3 regions of the Pseudomonas orientalis genome follow, and region 2 is predicted to be linked to each of the others. Evidence: predicted binding sites of a transcription regulator. Region 2 holds the regulator's gene; each other region holds the start of a gene.
What was found. Region 2 encodes FliA, which starts transcription of late flagellar genes. Its sites were predicted from a motif close to CTAAAGTTTNNNNNNNNNNNGCCGNTAA; they were not measured.

Region 1 (7,081 bases), 360 kb from region 2:
TGCTCTGCTGGTTGCTGAAGGTGGCGAACATCACGCCGCTGCCGTCGATCTTCAGGCCGGTGATCTGGCCGGTGGCATAGCCGTCGGTGACCGGCGGGTTACGGTAGGTGGCCGAGTTGTACTGGGTAATGTTGGCCATGTTGACGGTAACCCCACCCGGGTTGGCATCCGCACCGTTGGCCTTCCACACACCATTGGTCACTGTGCCCGGAACCCAGCCGGCAACGGTGAGGGTCTTATCGGATACACCACTGGTCACCACACTGGTGAGCTTGCCCGCGCCATCGAAGGTCAGGGTCGACGGCACCGGTGCCGTCGATGGGGTGCCCGTCGGAGCCGAACCATCAGGGTTGCGGCCGTCGATCAGGGTGTAGGCATTCCACTTGTTGCCGTCGGTTTTCACCAGGTACTGGACCATCGGGTGCGCATTGCCCTGGGAATCGTACAAGGTGGTGCTGTATTGCGTGGTGAAGGTATCGGTCTTGGTGGGATCGAACGGCTTGGCGGTTTGATCAATCACTGGCTCCGAAGAGTTCAGGTTACTGGTGGAGTCCACTTTGGTGGAGGCCTTCGGCGGCAGGTTCGTCAGGTTCAGTTGCAGATCGGTCAGACCGCCTTTGATGATTTTTCCGTCATCATCCGCCGCGTAGCCTTGCAGGCGCGAGGTACCGGTGTTGTTGGTGATGTAGCCGTCCTTGTCGGCACGGAAGGCACCGCTGCGGGTGTACTCCAGCGAACCGTCGCTGCCCTTCTGCACGAAGAAGCCGCCGCCCTGGATCGCCATGTCCAGAATGCCGCCGCTGCCATTCACGTCGCCCTGGGTGAATTGCTGCGACACCGCCGCCAGGTTCACGCCATTGCCGATGCTGTTCTGCCCGGTGCCCAGTTTGGACGCCGCGTAGATGTCCGCGAATTCCGCACGGGACGATTTGAAGCCCGTGGTCGCCACGTTGGCGATGTTGTTGCCGGTCACGTCCAGTTGTTTGTTGGCCGCATAGAGGCCGCTAAGGCCGATATTAAAAGACATGTTTCTCTCCCTCTGCCGTCGTTAGCCGGCTCTATGTACCGATAGTCTGAATTTGCGACAGCTTGACGCTGCCCATGCCGCCTGCAAGGTTGAGCAGCATTTCGCCGCCGGTCTTGCTCAGCGTCACGCTGGTCACTGTTGCCGGCAGCGAAGTGGCCAGGGCCACCGCGTCGCCCTTGTCGTTCTTGGTGGAGGCCGCGAAGGTGTAAGTACCTGCTGGAGCGACCTCACCGTTGTCGTTCTTGCCATCCCAGATAAAGTCCGACGAACCCGCACTCTGGGCGCCCATATCGAGGGTGCGCACCACATTGCCGTCCTTGTCGGTGATCTTGACCGAGACGTTGCCCGTCGCCGCCGTCACCGCCACCGAGCCGGTCATGCTCTTGCTGGTATCGACCAGTGCCTTGTCGGTCTGGGTGATGATCGAACGTCCCACCAGCGACGAAGCCTGCAGCGCCTGCGAAGAGCTGAAGTTGCTGGAGATGTTGTTTACCGAGTCGTTCAGGGTGTTGATGCCTTCCAGGCTGCTGAACTGCGCCAACTGGGCCACGAACGCACCGTTATCCTGTGGCGACAACGGGTTCTGATTTTTCAGCTGGGTGACCAGCAGTTGCAGGAATGCATCCTTGCCCAACGCCTGGTTGCCGGTGGCGGCCTTGGAAACATTCGCTACATTGTTTGACGCGTCCTTGACCTTGGAATTGAACAGGTCCTGAACTGCCGAGTTGTTCGAGGTATCAACGATGGCCATTATTTGGCGCCCCTTATCACTGACCCAGGGTCAGGACCTTCTGCATCATGGTTTTGGCGGTGTTCATCATTTCCGCGTTGGTCTGGAACGAACGGCTGGCGGAGATCATGTCGGCCATTTCCTCGACCACGTTGACGTTGGGGTAGTAGACATAACCCTTTTCGTTCGCGGCCGGATGGTTAGGCTCGTAACGCGCTTCGAGGTTGCTCTGGTCTTCGACCACACCGAGCACCTGCACGCCTTGCCCTGCGGCATCCTGGTTCTGGAACAGCGAATCACTGCCGCCGCTCTGGCCGCCCTGGAACATGGTGGCAAACACTGGATGACGGGCACGGTAAGTCTGGTCAATGCTCGAAGACACGGTCTCGGCGTTGGCGATGTTACTGGCGACGGTGTTCAAGCGCGTGGTCTGCGCGCTCATGCCACTGCCGGCAATATTGAAAACACTGGACAGGGACATGGCTTATTCTCCACGCAGGGCTGACATCAGCCCTTTGAATTTGCTGTTGAGCAGGGTAAAGCTGGCCTGGAAGTTCACCGAGTTTTCGGCGTAGTTCGATTGTTCCAGTTGAGCATCAACGGTGTTCTGGTCGATCGACGGTTGCATCGGCGTGCGGTACAACAGCGACTCATCACCACTGCTCAGGCCTTGCGCTTCGATATGACGGTTGTTCGTCATGTTCAAGGCGAAGGTGCCGTTTTTGGTTTTGTCCTGCTGTGCGGCGAGCACGGCGGAGAAATCCAGGTCCCGAGCCTTGTAGTTCGGGGTGTCGGCGTTGGCAATGTTGTTAGCCAGGACTTCGGCACGCTGGGCGCGGAAGCCCAGGGCTTGTTCGTGGATACCGAGCGCTTTATCGAAGCTGATGCTCATGGCGGAAACCTTTAGGCTGACCTGCTATTCGTTAGCAGGGTTATAGCAAGGTGCATGCCAATGTGCTCAAGCCCCATATATCAAGGGCTTACGGGGGAATTGCCGGTGGCAATGCCAGAAAAGCGGCAAGTGCTTTCCGCGTGGCGCCAGTAAAGCGGCAATGGAAGGATTGCCGCTCCCGTTGAAATTGCCGCGAAACAAATGTGGGAGGGGGCTTGCCCCCGATGGCGGTGGGTCAGTCAACTATTCATGACATGACACACCGCTATCGGGAGGAAGCCCCCTCCCACATTTTTACCGCGCAAACTTTGTTATTTGGCCTGGTAGATGATTCCAGGGCTGCACTGCACCATCTGGTAGTGATCCGGCAAGCCGTTCAAGGCTTCGGAAGCGCCGAGGAACAGATACCCTCCGCGCTTGAGCGTGCCATGAATGCGCAAGAGGATGTCCTTCTTCACTTCGGCCGAGAAGTAGATCAGCACGTTGCGGCAGAACACCATGTCGAACTTGCCCAGGCTGGCGTAGCTGTCGAGCAAATTGAACGAGCGGAACTCGACGCGGTTCTTGATCGGTGCCTTGATCGCCCAGCGCCCTGCCCCTTTCGGGTCAAAGTAGCGCTGCAGGCGTTCCTGGGACAATCCTCGGCCCAGCGCCAGGCTGTCGTACTCACCGGTCTTGCAATTGGTGAGCATGCTGCCGGACAGGTCCGTCGCCACAATTTGCGCACCGGCTTTCAACTGGCCCATGTTGGTCCGTTCGAATTCGTCGATGGACATGGAGATCGAGTACGGTTCCTGCCCCGAGGAGCATGCCGCCGACCAGATACGCAGGCGCTGGCCCGGGCTGGCCTTGATGGCTTCCGGCAGCACTTTGTTCTTGAGCACCTCAAAGGGGTAGGTATCGCGAAACCACAGGGTTTCGTTGGTGGTCATGGCATCGACCACCATCTCCTTGAGTCCGCTGCGCGGCTGCCCCTGGATCCGCTGGACCAACTCACCGAGGGACTTGATGCCCTGCTGCTCCATGAGCTTGTTGAGACGGCTGGATACCAGGTACTGCTTGTTTTCACCGAGCAATATGCCACAGGCTTTTTCCAGGAAGACCCGGAACTGTTCGAAATCCAAATTACCCGTAGACACTGATACCGCCTCTTAAATCGTGTGACCGCCAGGGGAAATGCCCCTTAGCTGTGATCTGCTGCCTTGATCCGGTCGACTACCCGGGATGCGAGGTCATCAGGCCGGAACTTGGCCAGGAAGTCATCCGCACCGACCTTCTTGACCATGGCCTGGTTGAATACCCCCGACAACGAAGTATGCAGGATGATGTGCAATTTTTGCATGCGTGGATCGCTGCGTATTTCAGCCGTGAGGGTGTATCCGTCCATTTCCGGCATTTCAATATCGGAAATCATCATCAGGAATTCTTCTTCCGGCTTCTTGCCCTCGTCCACCAACTTGCGCAAATAATCCAGGGCTTGGCGGCCGTCATTGAGGGCGACCACCTCAACGCCGACGGTTTGCAGGCAACGCGTGACCTGCTTGCGCGCAACCGAGGAGTCGTCCACGGTCAACACGCGCAGGGACACCGCCTTGTGCGCCGTCTCGGCATCGACTACCCCAACGGAAATAGTTTCCGAAGTGGGCGCGACCTCGGCGAGGATTTTCTCCACGTCGATGATTTCCACCAGCTGGTTATCCACCCGCGTCACAGCCGTCAGGTAGTGATCGCGGCCGGTGCCCTTGGGCGGCGGATGGATCTCTTCCCAGTTCATGTTGACGATACGTTCCACCGAGCGCACCAGGAACCCTTGGGTCTTGGTGTTGTACTCGGTAATGATCACGAACGGGCTCTCGCGGTCTTGCAAACCCGCGGAGCCGGTGGCCATTGCCAAGTCAAGAATGGGGATGGTCGCGCCACGTATATTGGCTACGCCACACACCACCGGACTGGACTTGGGCATGATCGTCAGCTTGGGACACTGCAGCACTTCACGCACTTTAAATACGTTGATCCCGTACAGCTGTTTGCCGTCCAGGCGAAAAAGCAACAACTCCAGGCGATTCTGCCCTACCAGCTGTGTGCGCTGGTTTACTGAATCCATTACACCTGCCATGCCCAGACTCCTAAATCCCAGAGGTACGATGCGTACCCAACACTAAACGGCACGAGCTTTGCTATTTGGTTGGCTATGGATATTAAAACGACAGTTTCCCGACGCGCTTGCCGCCCAAAGTATCGCAGATTGCTCTGCGCCGCAGTGGCGCTGCTTGTCTGGAGCGCGAGCGTCACCACTCGCGCCGACAACGTCACCCTGCCTGATCTACTTATCGGCGTCACCCAAGGCTTTCTTGAATACACTGTAGAAGATTATCTGGAGACCACCCAGACACCGGGGCGCTATGAAATCCAGGTCAACCAGTTGGACCCGCGCCTGCGTATGCCGATGTGTGACAAGGAATTGACAGCCACCCTGGAAAGCCCGGCCCAGCCCATCGGCCGTGTGACCGTTAAAGTACGTTGTGAAGGCGCCTCGCCCTGGACTGTTTTTGTGCCGGCTCAAGTCAAATTGTTTCGCGACGTTGTCGTGGTGGCGCGACCGTTGAAGCGCACGGGCATCATTGGCGATGACGATGTCGCACTGCGTGAACGGGATATCAGCCTGATCAATCAGGGTTACCTGACCTCCCTGGACCAGGCGATCGGGCAGCGGCTCACCCGACCAGTGGTCACCGATCAGGTGATTACCCTGGTTCATCTGGAGCAGGCTGAAGTCATTCGCAAAGGTGACCAGGTAGTGATATCCGCCAGCAGCGGCGGGTTGAACGTAAGAATGCCGGGGGAAGCGCTGTCCAACGGCGGCATGAGCGAACAGATCCGCGTCAAGAACCTCAACTCCAACCGTGTGATAAAGGCGCGGGTGACAGCTCCAGGTCAAGTCGAGGTGGCGTTATAGATTACTGGTACGGGACGCCAGGTTTTCCTACACTGTGCATGGAATGTCCCGTGCGGAGATTTATTGTCATTCGCGCCTAAAGTTTGTCCGGGTATTGCCGAAAACATGGCAAGCGTCCAAATACCCAGAGGTTTTTTGATCATGGTCATCGATTTCAGCCGTTTAAATAACACCCCGACGACGTCAGGCACTACGCGTACCGCCGGCAAGGAAAACGTAGAAGCCAAGTCCCAGCCCCTGCCGACCAAGACAGAACAGGCGGGTGCCAGTCAAAGTGGGGAGTCGGTACACCTGAGCAATGAGGCTCAACAGTTGCAGAAAGTCACTGACTCGCTGCGCGATCAGCCGATTGTGAACAAAGCCCGCGTGGCCGAGTTGAAACAGGCCATCGCCGATGGCACTTATACAGTCGACAGCAACCGCGTAGCCAGCAAGCTGCTTAACTTCGAAGCCGAGCGCTAGGCAAAGGCCTGCGCTGGGCTTCTGGACGCTTAAAACCCAAGGCCAGCCATGCACCACGACGAACATTTGCTTCAACTGATCATTGATGATCTGGCGCCGACGCAACAATTGCTCGAGCTGCTTAAAGAAGAGTCCCTGGCCTTGTATGGTCGGGACATGCCTTTGCTCGAAGAAATACTCGCGCGCAAACAGTCACTGATTGTGCTGCTCGAACAGCATGGCAAGAAGCGCAGCGAGATTCTCATCAGCCTGGGCCTGCCCGCCGATCACGACGGCCTGGCACAGCTGGCAAGTCATTCCTCGGTCGGCGATCAGTTGCTGACGCAAAGCAAAGCACTCAATGAGCTGCTCACCCTGTGCCAGGAAGCCAACCTGCTCAACGGCCAGTCTATCCAGCTTCAGCAAGCCACCACGGCCAACCAGTTACGTATTCTTCACGGCGGTGAGCCCCCAGCTCTGTATAACGCCCAAGGTTCCACTTCACGCCTGGTCAAGCCAAGTACCCGCAGCCAAGCCTGACACCGCTTTACAGCGCGGCCTATCCAAGGTGCGCCACATACTGGCAAAATGCCGGTTCTTGCGTGTAGTCGTATTTTGCCTGGAGATGGAACAACTGTGTTCAACACCCTCAATGCGGAAGATGCGCCGCAGCCGCCAAAGGTTCTTACCACGCCTCTGGAAATCGCCAGCACTCTGCGAATGCTTCAAGACAGCCATGATCCGTTGATCATCACGTTCCATGAGCGCAGCCAACGCTTCCAAAGCTATCTTGTAGATATCGACAAAGACAGCAAGACGCTGGTACTGGACGAGATGATTCCGCGTGACGGTGAGCGTCACCTCGAAAATGGCGAACCGTTCCGCATCGAAGGTTTCCATGATGGCGTTAGGGTTGCCTGGGACAGTAATGGCACGCTGAGCATCAGCGAGAAGGACGGTCACCGTATCTACAGGGGCAGCATGCCCAGCGAGGTGGTCTATCATCAGCGTCGTGATGCATTCCGCGCGGCCCTG
Region 2 (7,081 bases):
GGTCATGTTCGATGCCGGCAAAACGGTCGACCTGGCCGGCCATGAGCACCAGTTTGAGCAGGTTGCTTTCCACTTCGGTGACCAGTTGGGTCACCCGCTTGATCACCTGGCCTGTAAGGTCCTGGTAATCCTGGGCCAGCAGAATATCGTTGAGGTTGCTGGCCACCGTGCGGTTTTCCTGTTCGCTGCGCGACAGAAAACCGTCGACGCGACGGGCCAGCTCACGGAATTCTTCAGCCCCCACTTCGCGGCGCATGAAGCGGCCCCAGTCCAGGCTCAGGGCCTGGGCTTCGCTGGCCATGCCGTTGACCAGCGGCGTGGCGTTTTCCACCAGGTCCATGGTGCGGTTGGCCGCCGCCTCGGTCAGCCTGACCACATAGGACAGGCGTTCAGTGGCATCGGTGATCTGCGAAATTTCTTCGGCCTGGGGCATGCGCGGGTCAATCTGGAAATTGACGATCGCACTGTGCAGCTCGCGTGTGAGCTTGCCCACTTCCTGATACAGGCCGCGGTCACGGGTCTGGTTAAGCTCATGGATCAACTGCACCGCGTCGGCGAACTGGCCTTTTTCCAGGCTGTCGACCAACTGGTGAGCATGCTTTTTCAGGGTCGACTCAAAGTCGCCCTGTGACGTTTCTTTATGCTCCATAGCTCCCCCGCGATGGCATTAGCCGTGGATGCGTTCGAAGATCTTTTCGATCTTCTCTTTCAAGGCCAATGCTGTGAATGGCTTGACCACGTAACCGTTGACCCCGGCCTGGGCGGCTTCGATGATCTGCTCACGCTTGGCTTCGGCGGTCACCATCAACACCGGCAGGCTGCGCAGTTTTTCATCGGCGCGCACATGGCGCAGCAAGTCGATACCGGTCATGCCAGGCATGTTCCAGTCGGTTACCAGAAAGTCGATGCTGCCGCTGTTGAGGATTGGAATCGCCGTGATGCCGTCATCCGCCTCGACCGTGTTAGTGAACCCAAGGTCACGCAACAGGTTTTTTATGATCCGCCGCATCGTTGAGAAGTCATCAACGATGAGGATTTTCATGTTCTTGTCCAATTCGACCTCCAAGCAGTCTTAAACGCGCCCAGCACCTGGACGCGCCACTTCAATCAACAGGCGTTACACAAAAAGGACTGCCCAGGGCACCACGGAGCGAATCCGCAAAGGCCGAAACCTTCGCGGTAGCGTCTGCAGTGTCCCCACACTGCCTGTCAGCGCGCGCGCCACTCTCCCAACCGCCCCCGCAAGCGGGCCGCGCACTGGCTATGCAACTGGCTGACACGCGATTCGCTGACCCCCAGGACCTCACCGATTTCCTTGAGGTTCAGCTCTTCGTCGTAGTACAGCGCCAACACCAGGCGCTCGCGCTCCGGCAAATTGGCAATGGCCTCCGCCAACGCGCCCTGGAAACGCTCATCTTCCAGATCGCGCGACGGCTCCATATGCGCGCTCGCGCCGTCCTCGTGCAGCCCTTCATGCTCGCCGTCCTGCAACAGGTCGTCGAAACTGAACAGGCGGCTGCCCAAGGTATCGTTCAAAATCCCGTAATAATCGTCGAGACTCAATTGGAGTTCGGCCGCAACTTCGTGATCTTTAGCGTCACGACCGGTTTTTGCTTCAATTGCGCGAATTGCGTCACTGACCATGCGCGTATTGCGGTGTACCGAACGCGGTGCCCAGTCACCTTTACGCACTTCGTCGAGCATCGCGCCACGGATACGGATACCCGCATACGTCTCGAAACTCGCCCCCTTGCTCGCGTCATATTTGGTCGACACTTCGAGCAGGCCGATCATGCCGGCCTGGATCAGGTCTTCCACCTGCACGCTGGCGGGCAGGCGCGCCAGCAAGTGGTAGGCGATACGCTTGACCAGCGGCGCGTAGCGCTCGATCAACTCGCCCTGGCTGTCACGTGCCGACTTTTTGTAAAGGTTGTAGCCGCTTGATGTCATAGCACAGGTCCCGCGCTCGTCTGATGCACCAGTCGCTCGACGAAAAACTCCAGATGCCCCCGAGGATTGGCGGGCAGCGGCCAGGTATCGACCTTCTGGGCAATGGCCTTGAACGCCAGTGCGCACTTCGAACGAGGGAACGCTTCGTAGACCGCACGCTGCTTTTGCACGGCCTTGCGCACACACTCGTCGTAAGGAACTGCACCGACGTATTGTAAAGCCACATCGAGGAAACGATCCGTGACCTTGGTCAACTTGGCGAACAGGTTGCGCCCTTCCTGCGGGCTCTGGGCCATATTGGCCAGCACGCGGAAGCGGTTCATGCCGTAGTCACGGTTAAGCAGTTTGATCAGCGCGTAGGCGTCGGTGATCGAGGTGGGTTCATCGCACACCACCAGCAGCACTTCTTGCGCTGCACGTACAAAGCTGACCACCGACTCACCGATCCCGGCGGCGGTGTCGATCACAAGCACGTCGAGGTTGTCGCCGATATCGCTGAAGGCCTGGATCAGGCCGGCATGCTGCGCCGGGCTCAGGTGCACCATGCTCTGGGTGCCCGAGGCGGCCGGCACGATGCGGATCCCCCCAGGGCCCTGCAGCAGCACATCGCGCAGCTCACAGCGGCCTTCGATCACATCGGCCAGCGTGTGTTTGGGTGTCAGCCCCAGCAGAACGTCCACGTTCGCCAGGCCCAGGTCAGCATCCAGCAGCATGACGCGACGGCCAAGCTCTGCCAGGGCCAGGGACAAATTCACTGACACGTTAGTTTTGCCGACGCCACCTTTGCCGCCGGTCACCGCGATCACCTGTACGGGATGCATGCTGCCCATTTTATTTCTTTACCTTGTCTTGCTTAGACGCAGGCTACATGGCTTGGCCGCGTGTATCGCTTGCAGGCCATCGATGTAGGTACATTTCACGGTGTTCATCCTGCCTCATCCCACCCGTTTTGCCGGGTTGTGATAAAGGTCGGCGAACATATCAGCCATCGCTTCCTCGCTAGGCTCGTCTTGCATTTGCACGCTGACAGCACGGCTGACCAACTGATGACGGCGCGGCAGATGCAAATCATCCGGGATCCGCGGCCCGTCGGTCAGGTAGGCGACCGGTAGTTCATGACTGATTGCCAGGCTCAACACTTCGCCCAGGCTGGCGGTTTCATCCAGTTTGGTCAGGATACAACCGGACAGGCCGCAGCGTTTATAGCTGTGGTGGGCAGCGGTAAGAACCTGTTTCTGGCTGGTGGTTGCAAGCACCAGGTAATTCTTTGACTTGATGCCACGCCCGGCCAGGCTTTCGAGCTGCATGCGCAGGGCCGGGTCGCTGGCTTGCAGGCCGGCGGTATCGATCAGCACCACACGCTTGCGCAGCAGCGGGTCGAGGGCGTTGGCCAGGGATTGACCCGGGTCGACATGGGTCACCGGCACATTGAGGATGCGGCCCAGGGTCTTGAGCTGCTCCTGGGCACCGATGCGGTAGCTGTCCATGCTCACCAGCGCGATGTTCTGCGCGCCGTACTTGAGCACATAACGCGCCGCCAGCTTGGCCAGGGTGGTGGTCTTGCCCATGCCGGCAGGGCCGACCATGGCGATCACACCGCCCTCTTCCAGGGGTTCGATTTCCGGCGTGGCGATCATGCGCGCCAGGTGCGCCAACAGCATGCGCCAGGCCTGGCGCGGCTCCTCGACTTCGGCCGTCAACGCCAGCAGGTCACGGGACAACGGGCCGGACAGACCGATGCGTTGCAGGCGACGCCACAGATTGGCTTGCTGCGGCTTGCTGCCTTGCAGTTGGGTCCAGGCCAGAGAACCGAGCTGCACTTCGAGCAATTCGCGCAGGCCATTGAGTTCAAAGCGCATCGAATCGAACACGCGCTGATCGACCGCAGCGGCCGGGGCTGGCGCGGCAGGACGTGGCGGTTCGACAAAAGTGGGTTCCACCAGCGGCTCGGCGGCAGTCAGCGGCAGGCCGGCGAACAACTGGCGATTGGTGGTGGCGTCGCTGTCGCCGCGCATGCTCAGTTCGGCCTGGGCCGAGACAATGCGCGAAGCGGTCTTGCGCAGCTCGTCTTCGAGTTCCATGTTCGGCACGCGCGGGGCCAGGGCCTGGGGCGTGTAATCCAGGGCAGCCGTCAGCTCGACACCGCCGGCAATACGACGGTTACCGATAATCGCGGCATCGGCGCCCAGCTCATCGCGGACCAACTTCATGGCCTGACGCATATCGGCGGCGAAAAAACGCTTCACTTGCATAACCCACTACCCTCAGCCGTTGGGCCCTACTGTCGCGACGATAGTCACTTGCTTATTGTCAGGAATTTCCTGGTAAGCCAACACGTGCAAATTCGGTACTGCCAGGCGTCCAAAGCGCGACAACATTGCGCGAACCGGACCGGCCACCAGCAGAATCACCGGCTGGCCCTGCATTTCCTGACGCTGCGCAGCTTCGATCAACGAACGTTGCAGCTTCTCGGCCATGCTCGGCTCCAGCAAAACCCCTTCTTCCTGGCCTTGCCCTGCCTTCTGAATACTATTGAGCAATATCTGTTCCAACCTTGGCTCCAAGGTGATAACAGGCAGCTCAGACTCAACGCCTACAATGCTTTGCACGATTGCGCGGGACAAACCGACGCGCACCGCGGCCACCAGCGCGGCAGTATCTTGACTCTTGGCGGCGTTGTTGGCGATGGCCTCGGCAATGCTGCGAATGTCCCGCACCGGCACTTGTTCGGCGAGCAAAGCCTGCAGCACCTTGAGCAACTGCGACAGTGACAGCACGCCCGGCACCAGCTCTTCGGCCAGCTTTGGCGAGGCCTTGGCCAGCAAGCCCATCAATTGCTGGACTTCCTCGTGGCCGATCAGCTCGTGGGAGTGCTTGTAGAGAATCTGGTTGAGGTGGGTGGCGACTACGGTGCTGGCATCCACTACGGTGTAACCCAGCGACTGCGCCTGGCTGCGCTGGCTGACTTCGATCCACACCGCTTCCAGACCGAAAGCCGGATCTTTGGCGGTAATGCCGTTGAGCGTGCCGAACACCTGCCCTGGGTTGATCGCAAGTTCGCGGTCCGGGTAGATCTCGGCTTCGGCCAGGATCACGCCCATCAAGGTCAGGCGGTAGGCGCTGGGGGCCAGGTCGAGGTTGTCGCGGATGTGCACGGTAGGCATCAAAAAGCCCAGGTCCTGGGACAGCTTTTTGCGCACGCCCTTGATCCGCGCCAGCAATTGGCCGCCCTGATTGCGGTCCACCAGCGGAATCAGGCGGTAGCCGACTTCCAGGCCGATCATGTCGATCGGGGTCACGTCGTCCCAACCCAGCTCCTTGGTTTCCTGGGCGCGGGCCGGGGATGGCAGCAGTTCCTGCTGGCGTGCGATTTCCTGCTGGGCCTGGACCTTGACCGCATTCTGCTTTTTCCAGAACAGGTAGGCCGCGCCGCCGGCCATGGCCGCCATGCTCAGGAACGAAACGTGGGGCATGCCCGGCACGATGCCCATGACGGCCATGATGCCGGCGGCCACGGCCAGCGCCTTGGGCGAGGCGAACATCTGGCGGCTGATCTGCTTGCCCATGTCTTCGGAGCCCGAGGCACGGGTCACCATGATCGCTGCGGCTGTGGATAACAACAGTGATGGCAATTGCGCCACTAAACCGTCACCGATGGTCAGCAAGGCGTACACCTTGCCCGCATCGCCAAAGGTCATGCCGTGCTGGAACATACCCACGGCCACGCCGCCGATCAGGTTGATGAACAGGATCAACAGGCCGGCGATGGCGTCACCGCGCACGAATTTGCTGGCGCCGTCCATGGAGCCGTAGAACTCGGCCTCCTGGGCGACTTCCGCCCGGCGGGCCTTGGCCTGGCCTTGGTCGATCAGGCCAGCGTTGAGGTCGGCGTCGATAGCCATCTGCTTGCCGGGCATCGCATCCAGGGTAAACCGCGCGCTCACCTCGGAAATCCGCCCGGCGCCCTTGGTCACCACCACGAAGTTGATGATCATCAGAATCGCGAACACCACGATACCGACCACGTAGTTGCCGCCGATCACCACTTCACCGAAGGCCTGGATCACCTTACCGGCGGCGGCGTGACCGTCCTGGCCATGGAGCATTACCACACGGGTGGACGCCACGTTCAGCGCCAGGCGCAGCAGGGTCGCCACCAGCAGGATGGTGGGGAATACCGCGAAATCCAACGGCCGCAGGGCGTACACGCACACCAGCAGGACCACGACGGACAAAGCAATGTTGAAGGTAAAGAACACGTCCAGCAGGAACGGCGGCATCGGCAACATCATCATTGCCAGCATCACCAGCAGCAACAACGGCACACCCAGATTGCCCCGCGACAGGTCTGTCAGGGTGCCACGGGCCGTGCTGAGCATTTGAGAGCGATCTACCACCGGTATTCCTCGTGTCCTTGAAGCAAAGTTTTGACGCCGGGAGGCGTCCTGGAAGCGGTATTGCAAGAAGCCTTCCAACTTTGGTTTCGGGCTCTGACAACCTGCCAAGCGCCCCAGGCCATCGGGCCTGAATCCATTCAAATGAGGGAGGGGGGCTTTGCCCCCGATAGCGGGGTATCAGCTATGGATTTGTTGACTGACACACTGCAATCGGGGGCAAGCCCCCTCCCACATTTGATTTTTGTGTGCAGCCAGGTATACCAAGGAAATTTCCGACAAGGATTTGGGGTTGCCCCTGGGAAACCCGCTCTCTAGTCTCCGTACACCGCTGCAAACGCAGCGGACGGGCGCAGGGCTGACGAGCACCGCAAGCAGCGGGTGACACGGTCCACCTGTGGGAGGGGGCTTGCTCCCGATGGCGGTGTATCAGGCAATAAATTCATTGAGTGGGCCACTGCTATCGGGGGCAAGCCCCCTCCCACATTTGGTCTGTGTTCTGTCTGGGAATGCTTGGGTGAGCGTTAATCAGGCCGCACATTCTCAGCATTCAGGCCTTTTTGAGATCCGACTCATCCTGGCTGCACGGCTCGACGGGCAACGCATAGATCCCCTCGGGTCGATGGACCATTTGAAACTCCATGCGCTTACCAAACCAAAGCGCGGTGCAGCACCAGTCTTCCCAATTGATAAACACGTCCTCTTCCCAGCAGTCGGGTTTGATCAACCAATCGCCT
Region 3 (7,081 bases), 910 kb from region 2:
TCGGCCAGACGCTGGTGCAGAAGGACCTGGCCAGGACCCTCAAGGAAGTGTCCGCCAAGGGCAGCGATGGCTTCTATAAAGGTTGGGTCGCCAAGGCCCTGGTGGACTCCAGCCAGGCCGGCAAGGGGCTGATTACCCAGGCGGACCTGGACGCATACAAACCCCGCGAACTGGCGCCCATCGAGTGCGACTACCGTGGCTACCATGTGGTCTCGGCGCCACCGCCAAGCTCCGGTGGCGTGGTGATCTGCCAGATCATGAATATCCTCGAAGGCTACCCGATGGCGGACCTGGGCTATCACTCGGCCCAGGGCCTGCATTACCAGATCGAAGCGATGCGTCACGCGTATGTGGACCGCAACAGCTATCTTGGCGACCCGGATTTCGTGAAGAACCCGATCGCGCATCTGCTGGATAAAAACTACGCGGCGAAACTGCGCGACGCCATCGAGCCGCACAAGGCCGGGGATTCCCAGGCGATCAAGCCTGGGGTATCGCCCCATGAAGGCAATAACACCACCCACTATTCCATCGTCGACACCTGGGGCAACGCGGTTTCCGTCACCTACACCCTCAACGACTGGTTTGGCGCGGGTGTGATGGCGAGCAGGACCGGTGTGATCCTCAATGACGAAATGGACGACTTCACCGCCAAGGTCGGCGTGCCGAACATGTACGGGCTGGTCCAGGGTGAAGCCAATGCCATCGCGGCGGGCAAGACGCCGTTGTCGTCGATGAGCCCGACCATCGTCACGCGGGATGGCAAGGTGGTCATGGTGGCGGGCACGCCGGGCGGCAGCCGCATCATCACGGCGACCTTACTGACCATCCTGAATGTCATCGACTACAAGATGAACATCCAGGAGGCCGTAGACGCGCCGCGTTTCCACCAGCAATGGATGCCGCAGGCCACCAACCTTGAAACCTTTGCGGTCAGCCCGGATACCCGCAAGATCCTCGAAAGCTGGGGCCACACGTTCGCCGGTCCCCAGGATGCCAACCACGTGGCCGCCATCCTGGTGGGTGCTCCGGCCCTGGATGGCAAACCGGTGGGCAACAACCGCTTCTATGGCGCGAACGACCCGCGTCGCAATACTGGGCTATCGCTGGGTTACTGACACGCCACTCGCTGCTGCATGGAACATCCGCGACCTTTTCGGGCTCTACCCCAAGAGCCCCGAGAGGACCCCATCCCATGAAAGCGTTGAAAATCGCCACCTTCAATATCAACGGCATTCGTGCCCGTCTGCCCAACCTCCTGCAGTGGCTGGCGCGCGAGCAGCCGGACGTCGTTTGCCTGCAAGAGCTCAAGGCGCCGGAAAGCCTGTTTCCCTATGCCGATTTCGAAGCGGCTGGCTACGGCGCGATTTGCCTGGGCCAGGCCTCGTGGAACGGGGTGGCGATTCTGGCCAGGGACGCCCAGCCGCTGGAGAGCCGGCGCGGCCTGCCTGGTGACGACAGCGACGATCAAAGCCGCTACATCGAAGCGGCCGTGCATGGCGTGTTGGTCGGCTGCTTGTACCTGCCCAATGGCAACCCGCAACCGGGGCCGAAATTCGATTACAAACTGGCCTGGTTCGAACGCCTGATCGACTACGCCCGGGCGTTGCAGGCCAGTGATCATCCGGTGCTGCTGGCCGGGGATTTCAACGTGGTACCCACCGACCTGGACATCTACAACCCGCGCTCCTGGCTCAAGGATGCGCTGTTGCAACCCGAGAGCCGAGCCTGCTATCAGCGCCTGCTGGAACAGGGCTGGACAGATTCATTACGGCATTTGTACCCCGAAGAACGGGTGTATACGTTCTGGGATTATTTCCGCCAGCACTGGCAGAAGAATTCAGGCCTGCGCATCGACCATCTGTTGCTCAACCCCGCGCTCAAGCCCTATCTGAAGAATGCCGGCGTCGACGCCTGGGTGCGCAACGAGGCGCATGCCAGTGACCATGCGCCCACTTGGATTGAGATCGGCACGCGCAAAAAACGTTAATCGGTCGTAACAGACGCGAGCAGGCGCTCGACGGCAGCAAACGCTGCTTCCCGGCGCGCTTGCCAATCACCCCTGATCACCATCACTGGCTGGTGATGCGCATGCATCCAGTCCAGGCCGGCCTGGAAGAACGCCCGGCGGTCCGCCAGTTGCGGTTGGCAGCGCTGGCCGTCGGCGCTCCATTCCACGTCCTCCGGGGACAGCAGCAGATGCAAGTCGTAATGACGGGCCAGCAGTTCGCTGTCGAGCCAGCCTGGGTAGTCGCCAAACAGCGTCTGGCTCCAGAGCCTGTTGGTCAGCAGGTGAGTATCGAGGATCAGCAGCGCCGGGCGCCTGGCGCGCGCCGCATCCTCCCAGGCCAACTGGCCCCGGGCAATCGCCGGGATATCCGCCAGGCAGGTATCGCGTTGATGTTCGTCGATGAAAGAGCGCACATATTCACCCACCATCAGCCCGCCGAAGTGCGCATGCAGCTCTGCGGCCAGCCAGCTTTTACCACTCGATTCCGGACCTGCCAGTACCACCACCTTCATGGGTGCAACGCCGGGTCGGCGCGCCATTCACGCCAGCCTTGCACGGCAATCACGGTAAACAGCGCATACAGCACGGCGGTGAGGTAGAGGCCTTTGTAGAGGAACAGTCCGACGAAAATCACATCCAGCGCGATCCACAACGGCCAGCACTGCACGCGTTTTTGCGCCATCCACAGCTGCGCCACCAGGCTGAAGCCGGTGAGGGCCGCGTCAAGCCAGGGCTGGGCGGCGTCGGTCCAGTGAGCCATGGCGGCGCCGAGCAACAGGCTACCGACAGCGCCGACGGCCAGGCCGGCCATGACCGCCGGCATGCCCAGACGGGAGACCTGGCGTCCCTGCTTGACCGCGCCGGCGCGGGTCCATTGCCACCAGCCATAGAGTTGCAAGGCGGCGTACACCACTTGCAGCAACATGTCGGAGTAAAGCTTTACGTCGTAGAACACCCAGGTATAGAGCAGCACCATCACCAGGCCGATGGGCCAGCACCAAGGGTTCTGCTTGACCGTCAGCCAGACGGCGATCACCCCCAGTACGGCGGCGAACAATTCAAGCCCGGACATGGCGGTTCCTTGGGGAGTGGGAGAGGGCGGTAATTGTACCCAGAGGTGGACGATCCTCAAAACACAGCAGGTAAATCTGGGAGGGGGCTTGCCCTAATGCCGGTCAGTCAGCGCAGATCCTCTGTGGGAGGGGGCTTGCCCCCGATAGCGGTCGTTCAACCAACATCAGTGTTTGCTGGGCCGACGTCATCGGGGGCAAGCCCCCTCCCACAGGGGATCTTCGCTGCTTTAAGCATTTCGTTCGCTTAACTGACTGGCATTAGGGTAAGCCCCCGATGGTCATAGATGACTACACACCCTATAGCGCCCAAACGTAACCACGATGCGAAGCGGGCCGCTCTTGCTCTTGCTCTTGATCTGGCTTTTGATCGTGATCTTAGGCGCCCCGTTAAACCACGCTGGCCGAACGCAGGCTTGAATCCGTGGGCAACCCGGCAGGACGCCGGGGTAGCCGCACTGGGCCATGGATGGCCCATTGCGGCGGCCCACGGATTCAAGCCGGAGAGAGGGCACACCGAGCCTGAGCGAGGTGCCGAGTGGTGGGGCAAGAGCGTTTTGCTTACTTTTGCGCTTTTCAAAAGTGAGCCGCTGTAAAAGCGGAACCCATAGCAGCCGTGACCGCAGAAACGGATATGTACTCGGTCCAATCCAGCATCCTGGTCGTCCCGGAGGCCGCCATCGGGGGCAAGCCCCCTCCCACATTTTGACCTCGGAGCGTCAGGTAGAAACGCGTCGGCTGTCCAGCCGTCACGGGGGCTTGCCCCGTCCCACAATTTAACCCAGGGCTAGATTCGGAACTGACGCAACAACCCGTCAAGCTGCTCGCTCAAGCCACGCAACTGCGCACTGGCCACGCTCGACTGTTCAGCCGCCAGCGCAGTGCTGTGGGACAGTCCGGCCGCCTGGGTGACGTTCTGGTTGATATCTTCCACCACATGGGCCTGTTGCAGGGTGGCACTGGCAATCGAGGCATTCAGGCCGTTGAGGTTCTGCAGCGCCTGGCCGATGGCACTGAGGCTTGCGCCGGCCAGCCCGGCTTGCTCGATGGTCAGTTGCGAGGCGCTGTGGCTGTCGCTGATCACTTTGACCGCCGCTTCCGAATGCCCTTGCAGGCGCTCGATCATTGCCTGGATCTCAGCCGTGGATTTCTGCGTGCGCTGGGCCAGCAAGCGGACCTCGTCGGCCACTACGGCAAACCCGCGGCCCTGTTCGCCGGCCCGTGCGGCTTCGATGGCGGCGTTAAGGGCGAGCAGGTTGGTCTGGTCGGCAATCGAGCGAATCACCTCCAGCACACCGCCGATCTGGGTGCTCTCGCTGGACAGCGTGCGGATCACCTCAACGGCCTGGCTGATGGTGCCCGAGAGCTGGTCGATCTGCTGCAGACTGCTGTCGATGTTGACCTGGCCTTGCTGCGCCTGGGCCTGGGCATCGCGCATTTCGCTGGCGGCGTGCTCGGCATTCTTGGCCACGTCCTGCACGCCGTAGGTGACTTCATTGATAGCGGTGGCCACCAATTCCATCTGTTGCGACTGTTGCTGGCTGCGGTCGTGGGCCTGGCTGGCGTTATGGCCCAACTCGCTCGACGACTCGCCCAGGGCGTTGGCACACACCTGCAATTGTCCGACCACCTGGCGCAATTTGGCGGTGAAAGTATTGAAATGCTGCGAGAGCTGGGTGACCTCGTCACGCCCGTGGGTGTCGAGGCTGCGGGTCAGGTCGCTTTCGCCGCTGGCGATGTTGGCCATGGCATTCACCGCCGCCTGCAAGGGCTGCACGATACTGCGCGCGATCAGGAGCACCAGCAGGGTCATGACCAATGCAATGGCCAGGCCGATAGCGGAGGCTTTCCACACCTGGCCGGTGAACTCGGCCTGCACGTCATCCACATAGACGCCCGAGCCGATGATCCAGCCCCAGGGTTCGAACAGCTGGATGTACGAGGTTTTCTGCACGGGCGCATCGGCCCCGGGCTTCGGCCAGCGGTAATTGACGATGCCGGCGCCCTTGGCCTTGGCCAGGCTCACGAATTCATTGAACACCGCAAACCCGTCCGGATCGCGGATCGCCGAGAGGTTCTGGCCGTCCAACTTGGGGTTGGCCGCGTGCATGATCATCACGGGGGTGAGGTCGTTGATCCAGAAGTAGTCATCGTGGTCGTAGCGCAGGCCGCGCACCGCGCTCAGGGCTTGTTGCTGCGCCGCTGCGCGGGTGAGTGTCCCGGTCTTTTCCAGGTTCTGGTAGTAGCCGAGCACGCCGCTGGCGGTTTGCACCACGTGCTGGGTCTGCTGGCGCTTGGCCTGGTAAAGGTCGTCATGGATCTGTTTGAGCATCAAGGCGCCCAAGGTCAGCAGCATCAGCACGGCGACTATCAGGATCAGCCAGAGACGCCGGCTGATCGACATATTGCGCAAACTGTTCATCGTCCTGTCACTCCGTGCCTTTTATAATTGTGGGTGTTGCATCGACTTTTACGGCTTGTCTGATAGGCTTTCGGCCCGTAATCGAAAAACCTGAGTACTGCCTGATTTTTCACGGAATTTTTGCAGTCCGGCATTGAGAATCAACGCCGGGCGCGGCAGTGCGCTCGTTGTCAGTGAACTTTAAAAAACACTAAGAGGCATGCCAGGCGCGTGACCTTTGGAGAAAGCATGGATTTTTGGACCGCCATACAGGCATTGATTCTTGGCGTAGTCGAGGGGCTGACGGAGTTTCTGCCGATCTCCAGCACCGGCCACCAGATTATCGTCGCCGACCTGATCAATTTCGGCGGCGAGCGTTTCGAGGCTTTCAACATCATTATCCAGCTGGGCGCGATCCTTGCCGTGGTCTGGGAGTTTCGCCGCAAGATCCTCGACGTGGTCATCGGCTTGCCGACTCAGCGCAATGCCCAGCGGTTCACCGTGAACCTGATCATCGCGGTGTTGCCGGCGGTGGTGCTGGGGGTGATTTTCGCTGACCTGATCAAGCATTACCTGTTCAACCCGATCACCGTGGCCACGGCCCTGGTGGTGGGCGGTGTGATCATGTTGTGGGCGGAACGTCGCCAACATGCCGTTCATGCCGAAAGCGTCGACGAGATCACCTGGAAGGACGCGCTCAAGGTCGGCATGGCCCAGTGCCTGGCCATGATCCCGGGCACTTCACGCTCCGGCGCGACGATCATCGGCGGCCTGTTGTTCGGCCTGTCACGCAAGACCGCCACCGAGTTTTCGTTCTTCCTGGCCATGCCGACCATGGTCGGTGCCGCGCTGTACTCGGGCTACAAATACCGCGACCTGTTCCAGCCGGCGGACCTGCCGGTGTTCGCCATTGGCTTTGTCACCTCGTTCATCTTTGCGATGATCGCGGTCAAGGGCCTGCTCAAATTCATCGCCAACCACAGCTACGCGGCCTTTGCCTGGTACCGCATCGCGTTCGGCCTGGTGATCCTGGCAACCTGGCAATTCGGCTGGATCGACTGGACGGCCGTCAAGCCGTGAACATTCAACACCCACGCTTGAAGGCGTTGCTCTTCGTGCTGCTGTGCGCCGCGCCGCTGCTGGGTTCGGCGCTGCTGTGGCATCGTGGCGAGACGGTCATGCCGCTGGCAGCCTACGGGGTGGTCAGCGTGATGGCGTTCTTTCTGTACTGGAGCGACAAGCGCAAGGCGCAGACAGAGGGCCGGCGCGTCCCGGAGAACATCCTGCACGCTGTCGAACTGGCGGGCGGTTGGCCGGGGGCACTGATCGCGCAGCAGGTGTTCCGGCACAAGACGCGCAAGGTGTCCTACCAGGTGCTGTTCTGGGTGATCGTACTGCTGCACCAGGTGTTCTGGCTGGACCAACTGTTTCTCGGCGGCACGCTACTCTCGATCCTCTAGCATTAACCCGACCTGCATGCGCTTGGGCAGCTTGCTTACCACCAACTGGTGCGAGCGCTGCAACAAGCCACGCAGTTCCTCGGGCCCGAGCGGGTAGGGCGTGTTCATGATGATCCACTGCGCGCGTGCCAGGTAGGGC

Region 1: a site for FliA is predicted at 5,682-5,709, ahead of flgM (flagellar biosynthesis anti-sigma factor FlgM). Genes of this name have one in related genera too.
Region 3: a site for FliA is predicted at 5,571-5,598, ahead of MRY17_RS13850 (methyl-accepting chemotaxis protein). Genes of this name have one in related genera too.

The regions. Positions count from the first base shown of each region.
Region 1 is NZ_CP094351.1:4,372,540-4,379,620, forward strand. It holds gene flgE (flagellar hook protein FlgE) at 1-1,027, opposite strand, end outside; gene flgD (flagellar hook assembly protein FlgD) at 1,059-1,778, opposite strand; gene flgC (flagellar basal body rod protein FlgC) at 1,795-2,238, opposite strand; gene flgB (flagellar basal body rod protein FlgB) at 2,242-2,649, opposite strand; gene cheR (protein-glutamate O-methyltransferase CheR) at 2,961-3,788, opposite strand; gene MRY17_RS19415 (chemotaxis protein CheV) at 3,833-4,765, opposite strand; gene flgA (flagellar basal body P-ring formation chaperone FlgA) at 4,841-5,605, shown strand; gene flgM (flagellar biosynthesis anti-sigma factor FlgM) at 5,747-6,067, shown strand; gene MRY17_RS19430 (flagella synthesis protein FlgN) at 6,116-6,586, shown strand; gene MRY17_RS19435 (flagellar brake protein) at 6,683-7,081, shown strand, end outside.
Region 2 is NZ_CP094351.1:4,008,591-4,015,671, forward strand. It holds gene MRY17_RS17750 (protein phosphatase CheZ) at 1-649, opposite strand, end outside; gene MRY17_RS17755 (chemotaxis response regulator CheY) at 668-1,042, opposite strand; gene fliA (RNA polymerase sigma factor FliA) at 1,210-1,950, opposite strand; gene fleN (flagellar synthesis regulator FleN) at 1,947-2,780, opposite strand; gene flhF (flagellar biosynthesis protein FlhF) at 2,886-4,202, opposite strand; gene flhA (flagellar biosynthesis protein FlhA) at 4,215-6,329, opposite strand.
Region 3 is NZ_CP094351.1:3,099,522-3,106,602, reverse strand. It holds gene ggt (gamma-glutamyltransferase) at 1-1,118, shown strand, start outside; gene xth (exodeoxyribonuclease III) at 1,196-1,990, shown strand; gene MRY17_RS13860 (AAA family ATPase) at 1,987-2,523, opposite strand; gene pnuC (nicotinamide riboside transporter PnuC) at 2,520-3,083, opposite strand; gene MRY17_RS13850 (methyl-accepting chemotaxis protein) at 3,869-5,503, opposite strand; gene MRY17_RS13845 (undecaprenyl-diphosphate phosphatase) at 5,732-6,562, shown strand; gene MRY17_RS13840 (DUF1294 domain-containing protein) at 6,559-6,942, shown strand; gene MRY17_RS13835 (MmcQ/YjbR family DNA-binding protein) at 6,925-7,081, opposite strand, start outside.